4 regions of the Streptomyces sp. NPDC050997 genome follow, and region 1 is predicted to be linked to each of the others. Evidence: riboswitches for the same ligand, from Rfam matches in the RefSeq annotation. Region 1 holds a riboswitch; each other region holds the start of a gene.
What was found. Region 1 has a riboswitch for cobalamin ahead of AB0H86_RS38795 (cobalamin biosynthesis protein). Riboswitches for the same ligand answer to the same signal wherever they lie in the genome.

Region 2: another riboswitch for cobalamin. It lies ahead of AB0H86_RS10935 (ABC transporter substrate-binding protein); the one in region 1 lies ahead of AB0H86_RS38795 (cobalamin biosynthesis protein).
Region 3: another riboswitch for cobalamin. It lies ahead of AB0H86_RS09695 (CbtB-domain containing protein); the one in region 1 lies ahead of AB0H86_RS38795 (cobalamin biosynthesis protein).
Region 4: another riboswitch for cobalamin. It lies ahead of AB0H86_RS17290 (ribonucleoside-diphosphate reductase subunit alpha); the one in region 1 lies ahead of AB0H86_RS38795 (cobalamin biosynthesis protein).

The regions. Positions count from the first base shown of each region.
Region 1 is NZ_JBFAGK010000027.1:55,712-57,903, forward strand. Features, by position in the region: gene AB0H86_RS38785 (inorganic phosphate transporter) at 1-213, shown strand, start outside; gene AB0H86_RS38790 (hypothetical protein) at 257-478, shown strand; cobalamin riboswitch at 668-799, shown strand; gene AB0H86_RS38795 (cobalamin biosynthesis protein) at 900-1,841, shown strand; gene AB0H86_RS38800 (cobyric acid synthase) at 1,838-2,192, shown strand, end outside.
Region 2 is NZ_JBFAGK010000004.1:209,610-211,801, forward strand. Features, by position in the region: gene AB0H86_RS10930 (methylmalonyl-CoA mutase subunit beta) at 1-1,041, opposite strand, end outside; cobalamin riboswitch at 1,200-1,382, shown strand; gene AB0H86_RS10935 (ABC transporter substrate-binding protein) at 1,420-2,192, shown strand, end outside.
Region 3 is NZ_JBFAGK010000003.1:649,757-651,948, forward strand. Features, by position in the region: gene AB0H86_RS09685 (histidine phosphatase family protein) at 1-61, shown strand, start outside; gene AB0H86_RS09690 (CbtA family protein) at 308-1,066, opposite strand; gene AB0H86_RS09695 (CbtB-domain containing protein) at 1,088-1,309, opposite strand; cobalamin riboswitch at 1,345-1,495, opposite strand; gene AB0H86_RS09700 (enoyl-CoA hydratase/isomerase family protein) at 1,602-2,192, opposite strand, start outside.
Region 4 is NZ_JBFAGK010000006.1:448,853-451,044, reverse strand. Features, by position in the region: gene AB0H86_RS17300 (CHAP domain-containing protein) at 1-436, shown strand, start outside; gene AB0H86_RS17295 (GNAT family N-acetyltransferase) at 505-1,011, shown strand; cobalamin riboswitch at 1,071-1,217, shown strand; gene AB0H86_RS17290 (ribonucleoside-diphosphate reductase subunit alpha) at 1,341-2,192, shown strand, end outside.

The sequences.
Region 1 (2,192 bases):
ATCTGGAAGGTCTCCCGTCGCGAGGTCATCGACGCGAACAACGTCAACGAGCCCGAGGAGACCGGGGAACCGGCCGGCGTGGTGACCACCGCGATCGCCGCTGTGGCCCCGCCCCCGGCGGGCAACGTCACCGAGGACCTCACGGCCACGATCCCGGCCCCGGCCGCCCAGGCCACCGACCCCGCGGCCCCGTCGGCCGCGACCACCGTCTGAGCCCGGCCACCCAGGCACCCACCGGCATGAAGGAAGAAGCAGCATGAAGATCGACTGGGCGGCCCTCGGTTCCGTCTTCGGCGTCAGCCTCGTGGTCACCGTGGCCCTCGTGGCCCTGTTCACCCTCGGCATCATGGGCCTGTCGCACCGCGAACGGGCCACGGCCCAGGGCGACTCCGCCACCCTCGCGGTCACCGGCGCGTACGTGTGCTTCGCGGCGTGCGCGGCGGCGGTGGCGTACGGGATCTCGCTGATCGTCGTCTGACCTGCGACACCAGGACACCACGTGGGGTGGGGGGGGGGGGGGCCGCCCCCCCCCCCCCCCCCCGGGGGGGGGGGGGGGCCCCCCCCCCCCCCCCCCACCCCACGTCGTCTGTGACGGCTGTGACCACTCGCGTGTGGGTCTCAGCACACTCTCCCTTCGCAGGTCAACGGCAAGTTGACGGCCCTTCCAACCCCGTGGTGGACTGCCGGGGCCATGTACGGAGGCAGAAGAGGAAGCCGGTGAGATTCCGGCGCGGTCCCGCCACTGTGACCGGGGAGAAAGCCCCGGGAGCCAGGAACTCTCGCCGCCGGTCTCGTCGAACCAGGGCGTGGACACCCTGAGTGAGGACATATCGCCATGCTCGGCTGCCGTTCGAGATGCAGTAGCAGCGCCCCGTCTGTCACAGCGGTCGGCTGAGTCCATGCGTGCCGATCGCGTCTTCGCGTACGGCGCCGCCGCCGGCCTCCTCGGTGACCTGCTCCTCGGCGATCCCCGCCGTGGGCATCCGGTCGCCCTGTTCGGGCGGGCCGCCGGTGCCGTGGAACGGGTGTTGTGGCGGGACCACCGGGGATGGGGCGCGCTGCACGCCGCCGTGTGCGCCGGTGGCGCCGTCGCGCTCGGGGCCGCGGCCGCTCGTGCCGTACGTACCTCACCCGCCGCTTCCGTCGCGCTGACCGGCGCCGCCACCTGGGCCGTCGTCGGCGGGACTTCACTCACGCGGGAGGCCCGGAGCATCGGGCGTGCGCTGGAGGCGGGGGACGTCACCGGGGCGCGGGCGCGGCTGCCGCATCTGTGCGGGCGGGATCCGCAGGCGCTCGACGCCGACGGGATCGCGCGCGCGGTCGTGGAGTCGGTCGCCGAGAACACCTCCGATGCCGTGGTGGGGGCGCTGGTGTGGGGAGCCGTGGGCGGGGTGCCCGGGCTTCTCGGGTTTCGGGCCGTCAACACCCTCGACGCGATGGTCGGCCACAAGTCGCCCAGATACCGGCGCTACGGATGGGCGTCCGCGCGGCTCGACGATGTCGCGGGCTGGCCGGGGGCACGGCTGACCGCCGTCCTCGCGACGCTCGCGGGACCCGATCCGCGCGGCGCCGTGCGCGCCTGGCGGGCCGACGCGGCACAGCATCCGAGTCCCAACGCGGGGCCCGTGGAGGCGTCGTTCGCGGGGGCGTTGGGGGTGCGGCTCGGCGGGACCCTGTCCTATGCGGGGCGGGTGGAGCATCGGCCGGTGCTCAACGGAGAGGGGCGTGCCGTGGCCACACACGACATCGAGCGGGCCGTACGGCTGTCCCGGCACGTCGGTCTCCTGGCTCTCGGCGTCAGCGTCGCCGGGCGGCTGCTCACTAGGGGGCGAACGTCGTGAACGGTGGTCTCCTCGTCGCCGGCACCACCTCTGACGCCGGCAAGAGCGTCATCACCGCGGGGATCTGCCGGTGGCTGGTGCGGCAGGGCGTCAAGGTCGCGCCCTTCAAGGCGCAGAACATGTCCCTCAACTCGTTCGTGACGCGGGAGGGCGCGGAGATCGGGCGGGCGCAGGCCATGCAGGCACAGGCCTGCCGCGTCGAGCCGACCGCGTTGATGAATCCCGTGCTGCTGAAGCCGGGCGGTGAACAGAGCAGTCAGGTCGTGCTGCTCGGGAAGCCGGTCGGGGAGCTCAGTGCGCGTGGCTATCACGGAGGGCGGCAGCAGCGGCTGCTCGGGACCGTCCTCGACT
Region 2 (2,192 bases), on a different contig from region 1:
ATCGAAGGGCAGCACGGTGACGGAGTCGGCGCCGCCGACCCCCGCGGCGAGCGTGGCGATGGTCGTGCGCAGCATGTTCACCCACGGGTCGCGGCGCGACATCATCACCGGCGACGTCACGGCGTGCTGCACCTGCGCCCCCGCGCCGGGCGCCCCGCACACCTCGGCGACCCGCGCCCACAGCCGGCGGGCCGCGCGCAGCTTCGCGACGGTGAGGAACTGGTCGGCGGTGGCCGCGTACCGGAACTCCAGCTGCGCACAAGCCTGTTCGACGGAGAGACCCGCCTCGGTCAGCTCACGGAGGTAGGCGACGCCGGTCGCCAGGGAGGCGCCCAGTTCCTGCGCGGCCGAGCCACCGGCCTCGTGGTACGGCAGGGCGTCCACGGTCAGTGCCCGCAGCCCCGGGTACTCGTCGGCGCACAGCCGCGCCAGAGCGGCGACCGGCGCGAAGTCGAACGCATCGCCGGTACGGGCCTCGTGGGCCAGCGGGTCCGCGCCCAGGTTGCCGCGCGCCGCGTGCTTGGCGACGCCCCGCTCCTCGTACAGGCCCAGCAACTCCCGTGCGGCGGAGTCGAGATCGCTCCCCGCGTCCAGGACGACGGGCGCGAGGTCGAGGTGGACGCCGTCGAGGACGCGGCCGAGGGAGCCGAGCGGGAGGCCGCCCGCCCCGACGATCAGCCACAGTGAGGTGACGCCGTTCTCCAGATCCCCGAGCACCGCGTCGCCGCCGGTCGCGGCGTGCCGTTGCCGGACGTCCCAGCCGCCGGTGATGCTTCCCTCGGCCCGGCCGCCCCGTACGAACGGGGGGAACCCGGGAAAACCAGGGAAGCCGGGCTCGGGCGTCACATCGCTCGCGGTGTACAAGGGGCGGGTGCGCAACCCGTCCTCCAACACGGTGGACAGGGCGTCTTCCGCTGCCTCCCCCGAGACTTCCTTGCCCGACTTGCGCAGGACGCCCGCCACCAGGCGTTGCCACTGCTCGTGCGTCGCGTCAGGGAACTCGGCGGCCAGGGAGAGCCCGTCGTCAGGCAGGACCGTCATGCTCGGATGCTAGGACAGACCGACAAAGGAGCGGCAGAGGACACCGCTGTGACCTTGCACTCCCCGCCACTGTGACCTGCGCTGCTCTGCCGGGCCCGGTCCCCGCGTGGCGGACGGACGCCCGGCCTTCCGCCGCCCCTCGGGCCCGTGTGACGACGTGATAATTTGCCCAGGCCAGTCAAGGGAATCCGGTGCGAATCCGGAACTGACGCGCAGCGGTGAGGGTGACGGGCGGGGCAACGCGAGCCACTGGACGACGGTCACATGTGACCAGGGTCCGGGAAGGCGCTCCGGCCGGGTGATCCCCAGTCCGAAGACCTGCTGGCGACCCGTACGAACGGGCCCCGCGACCGGGCCCTCGACGCCAGAGGATGTTCTGTGCCCGTCACCCGTAGAGTCCGCCGCTCCACCCTGCTCCTCTTGGGGGCGTTCCTCCTGACGGCCTGCGGCGGCTCGTCCACCGGGTCCCCCGACTCGGCCACCCCCTCGACGGCCCTCACCCTGGACAACTGCGGGCAGCGGACCACGATCCCGTCGCCGCCGAAGCGAGCCGTGTCCCTGAACCAGGGCACCACCGAGATCATGCTCTCCCTCGGCCTCGCCGACCGGATGGCGGGCACCGCCACCTGGACCGACCCGGTCATGAAGGGACTCGCGAAGGCCGACGCCCGGGTGCCCCGGCTCTCCGACAACCAGCCCTCCTTCGAGAAGGTGCTGGACACCGAACCCGACTTCGTCGCCGCGTCCTTCGCCTCCACCCTGAGGGAAGGGGGCGTGGCCCCGCGCGAGAAGTTCGAGGAACTGGGCGTGCCGACCTACCTCTCTCCCGCCGACTGCGAGGGCAAGGACAACAGCGGCGACGGCGACGGAGCCCGCACCAAGCCGCTGACCATGGACTCGGTCTACGGCGAGATACGAGACCTGGCGAAGATCTTCGGCGTCGAAGCGCGGGGCGAGAAGCTCGTCGCGGCACTGAGGACCCGGGTCGCGAAGGCCACCTCCGGGATCGACGCCTCCGACACCTCGGTCCTGTACTGGTTCGCGAACCAGGAGTCCCCCTATATGGCGGGCTGCTGCGGAGCCCCCGGCATCATCACCGAAGCGCTCGGCGCGCGGAACGTCTTCGACGACACGAAGGAGGAATGGCCGCA
Region 3 (2,192 bases), on a different contig from region 1:
CCGCTGGAACCTGCGGCTCGGGCACCCGCCGGACTCCGTCGGGGCGGTCGCGGACCATTGAGTGGAGCTGACTCAACAGGGTTCTCATGACGCCGTGCCCCGGTGACGGCGCGGCAGCGCCGCGATCGCCCAGCGCAGGCAATCGGTGTCCGCGTCCGCCGGTACGGCCTCGGCGGTGCCGCGCGATGCCGTGCATGCACCGGGTATCGCGCCTGCCCGGTCGCAGCCCCCGGCCGGAACTGCCAACCCGAAGAACGCGAGAGGGCCCCCGGACGGTTCCGCGGGCCCTCTCGTCGTGTCGGTCAGGTCATTGCGGGGCGGCTACCGCCGTGCCCGCGGACACCGTGGCCGGCTTCGGGTGCAGCAGCCGTTCGGCCAGTTCGCCGAAGACTAGGCCGAAGCCTCCCCACAGCGTGATCTGCATGGCGAGGGCGGACAGGCGGAACCGCCACAGCAGGGCGGCCGGGAAGTCGCTCGGCACCTCGTTGATGGCGGGCAGGAACGCGTACGCCAGCCCGATCACGACGGCGAAGCCGAGCACGGCGACGACGGTGGCGTACCAGGTGCCCAGCCTCGGTGCGAGCCGTTTGCCCGCGATCACCGCGGCGATCGCGAGAAGCACGCTGAGCGCCATCATCAGGAAGTACAGCGTGGTGCGCTGACCGATGGTGTCATGGTCGCCGACCGCGGGCGGGTTGGCCGGGTACTTCAGGAACGGCACGACGTACACGGCGAGCAGCGCGGCCCCCGACAGGAGCAGCGCCGTGGCCCGCGGGCTGAATCGGCCCACGCGGCCGAGCGCGAAGCAGAAGGCGAGAGCGGCCATGCCGCCGAACGCCACCCCGAAGATCAGGACGCCGGTGGCCAGGCCCGCGGTGGACTGCAGGGAGCGGGAGACGAGTTCGACCTCGTGCTCGTGGGCGGGGGCGTGGGACTCCTCGAAGCCGATGGCGCTGTCGATGCTCGGTTCACCGAGGAAATAGGCGACGATCAGGGCGAGCACGCCGGCACCAAGGCCGGCGAGCATGCCCCGAACGAGCAGGTTTCTTACTGTTGCGGAGTTCATGGGTGTGCGGCGTCCCTCGAATCAGTGGCAGGGGAAGCCGAGGAGGTGGCGGGCGTCGTGAACCCACTCGTGGACGTTCTCGCCGGAGACGACTGAGGTGGCGCCCTGTTCGGCGCCGACGAAGTACAGCAGGACCAGCATCAGGATGCCGAAGAAAACCGCCCAGGGGGCGATGGCCTTCAGTGGGAGCTTGGCGGGAACGACGGGGGTGGTGGTTGTCGGCTGGGCGACATGCTGCGCCATGGCAGGGCCTCCTCTGGGAGTTCGCGTCCCATCTCGGTGGTGCACATGACGACGGCCACGGGTCTGACTCGCGATGCGCCCCCTCGGGGGGCACCGTCCACAGTGGCGCGACCGTGCCGGATTCTCACCGGCTTCCGATGCCGTCGTCAATATCACAGCGACGGTACCGTGTGTCGGGTCCATGGCCAATACCGCACCACCTGGCGTGACGCCGTTCTCGCCCGCCAGGTGACCCGGATCACCGACCGTTCGCCGGTCACCGATGGCGGAACCGGGCCGCCGCTTCAGGCCACTACGTGGTGGTTTCCGGCCCGGGGAGAGCGAGTTCACGCTCGCCGAGCGGGGTGAAGAAGCGCTCGACGTCGACGTCGGTCACCTCGTCGAGGGTGGCCGGCGACCAACGCGGGGTGCGGTCCTTGTCGATGACCTGGGCGCGGATCCCCTCGACCAGGTCGGGGGTGGTCAGGGCCGCGCAGGAGACGCGGTACTCCTGTTCCAGCACCCGCTCCAGCGGGCCGAGCCGCCGGGCGCGGCGCAGGGCGGCCAGGGTGACCTTGAGAGCGGTGGGCGACTTGGACAGCAGGGTCTCCGCGGTCTCCTTCGCGGCCGGGTCGCCCTGGGCGAGCAGCCGATGGACGATCTCCTCGACCGTGTCAGCCGCGTAGCAGGTGTCGATCCACTCCCGGTGGCCGGCCAACTCCCCCTCCGGCGACAGCCGCGTGTGACGGTCCAGGGCGTCCCGGACGGGCAGTTCGGCGAGGTCGTCGACGAACTGCCGGAGTGAGACGGAGGGTACGTAGTGGTCGGCGAGCCCGCACAGCAGTGCGTCCCCGGCACCGATGTGCGCCCCCGTGAGCGCCAGGTGGGTGCCCAGTTCGCCCGG
Region 4 (2,192 bases), on a different contig from region 1:
TCGCAACGACAACTTCCTCGGCGGCGGGAACTTCAACGAGTACAACGGCTTCAACGGCGACGCGTGGTGCGGGTACTTCGCGAACGCGATGTGGGCCAACTCGGCTGCGGCTCCCGACAATCACAAGTCGTCCCGGGCCTGGGAGACCGGCGTGGGCGGCCGGTTCCACGCCTACCGTCCCGGGCAGCCGCCACAGCGCGGGGACGTGATCGTGTGGCACAACCACGACAGCCGTGCCCCCCGGGGCCATGTCGCGGTCGTCGTGGCGGTCGGCGGCAGTGACGGCCGGTCGGTCACCACCATCGAGGGCAACGCGGGCCGCGGCTCCGACAGCATCACGATGAAGACGTACCGCTGGGTGGGCGCCCAGGGACCGAAGCTGCCGGGCCGCAACAACAGCACGCTGAAGGTACGGGGCTTCGCCTCCCGCAGTTGATCCGCACCCAAGGGCCGCCGGAGGAAATCCGGCGGCCCTTGGCCGCACCCCTGGTGCACACTCCCGGCATGGACCTCGTGATCCGGCAAGCAGCCCCCGACGAATACGACACCCTCGGCGAGATCACCGCCCGGGCCTACCTCCTGGACGACCTCCTCCTCTTCGGCGAGAGCGACTGGTACCTCGGTGAACTGAAGGACGTGGCCAAGCGCGCCGCCGCCGCGGACGTACTGGTGGCCACCCAGGGCGAACAACTCCTCGGCGGCGTCACCTTCGTACCGTCCGGCGGACCCATGGCCGACATCGCCCGCACCGGAGAGGCCGAGATACGGATGCTCGCGGTCGCCCGGGAGGCGCGCGGACGCGGAGCCGGCGAGGCGCTCGTGCGGGCCTGCGTCGACCGGGCGAGGGCCACGGACGGCTGCGTCCGGATCGTCCTGTCGACCCAGCACACGATGGGCTCCGCCCACCGCATCTACGAACGTCTGGGCTTCGTCCGGCTCCCCGAGCGCGACTGGAACCCGATCCCGGACCTCGACGACCTCACGCTGCTCGCTTACGAGTTGACGCTGTGAGTTGACACTCTGCCACGCTCAGAAGTCGGGCGCGACACAACATATGGGGGTGCTGTCGCCACCCGGCACAAGATGTATGCTCGTGCTCGCTGTCGCCGCAGGGGAATCCGGTGCAAATCCGGAACTGTCCCGCAACGGTGTACTCATGCGTGCAAATGCCCGCATGAGAGTCAGTCCGAGGACCTGCCGACAGTGCGCCCGGCCATCAGGCCCGGGTGCCCAAACGTCCGGGCCTCGTGGAATGGGCCGGTGGACGCGACGCCGTGTGCGCTCGTGTGCTGCCCCCTGCCCGCTGTGAGGCCCCCTGCCGAGCGAGGGAGAGCCCCCACGTGACCATCGCGCCAGCCGATCCGGTATCAGCGACAGCTCCGGTGGAATCCGACGGCCCCGGAACCGCGTTGCTACGGATCCTTGCCGAGCTGACCGCCGACCTCCCCGACGCCGAACCCGGCCGGGTCGCCGCCGCCGCGCTGCGTGGCCGGTCCGCGCGGGCGGACGAGTCGGAGCTGCGCGAGCTGGCCACCGAGGCGGCCGCCGGTCTCATCTCCGAGGACCCCGTCTACTCGCGGCTGGCCGCCCGTCTGCTCACGATCAGCATCCGCGCCGAGGCCGCCTCCCAGGGCGTCACGTCCTTCACCGGCTCGGTCGCCGTCGGACACCGGGAAGGCCTGATCGCCGACCGTACGGCCGAGTTCGTACGCCTCCACGCCGACCGCCTCGACACGCTGATCGACACTCAGGCGGACGACCGCTTCGGCTACTTCGGGCTGCGCACCCTGCACAGCCGCTACCTCCTGCGGCACCCGATCACCCGCCGTGTGATCGAGACGCCCCAGCACTTCATGCTGCGGGTGGCGTCCGGCCTCGCCGAGGACGACACCCACCGCTCCGTCGACGAGGTCGCCGCGCTCTACGGGCTCATGAGCCGCCTCGACTACCTCCCGTCCTCCCCCACCCTCTTCAACTCCGGCACCCGGCACCCCCAGATGTCGTCCTGCTACCTCCTCGACTCCCCCAAGGACGAGCTGGACTCCATCTACGACCGCTACCACCAGGTGGCCCGGCTCTCGAAGCACGCGGGCGGCATCGGCATCGCGTACTCCCGCATCCGCTCCCGGGGTTCGCTGATCCGCGGCACGAACGGGCACTCCAACGGCATCGTCCCGTTCCTGAAGACCCTC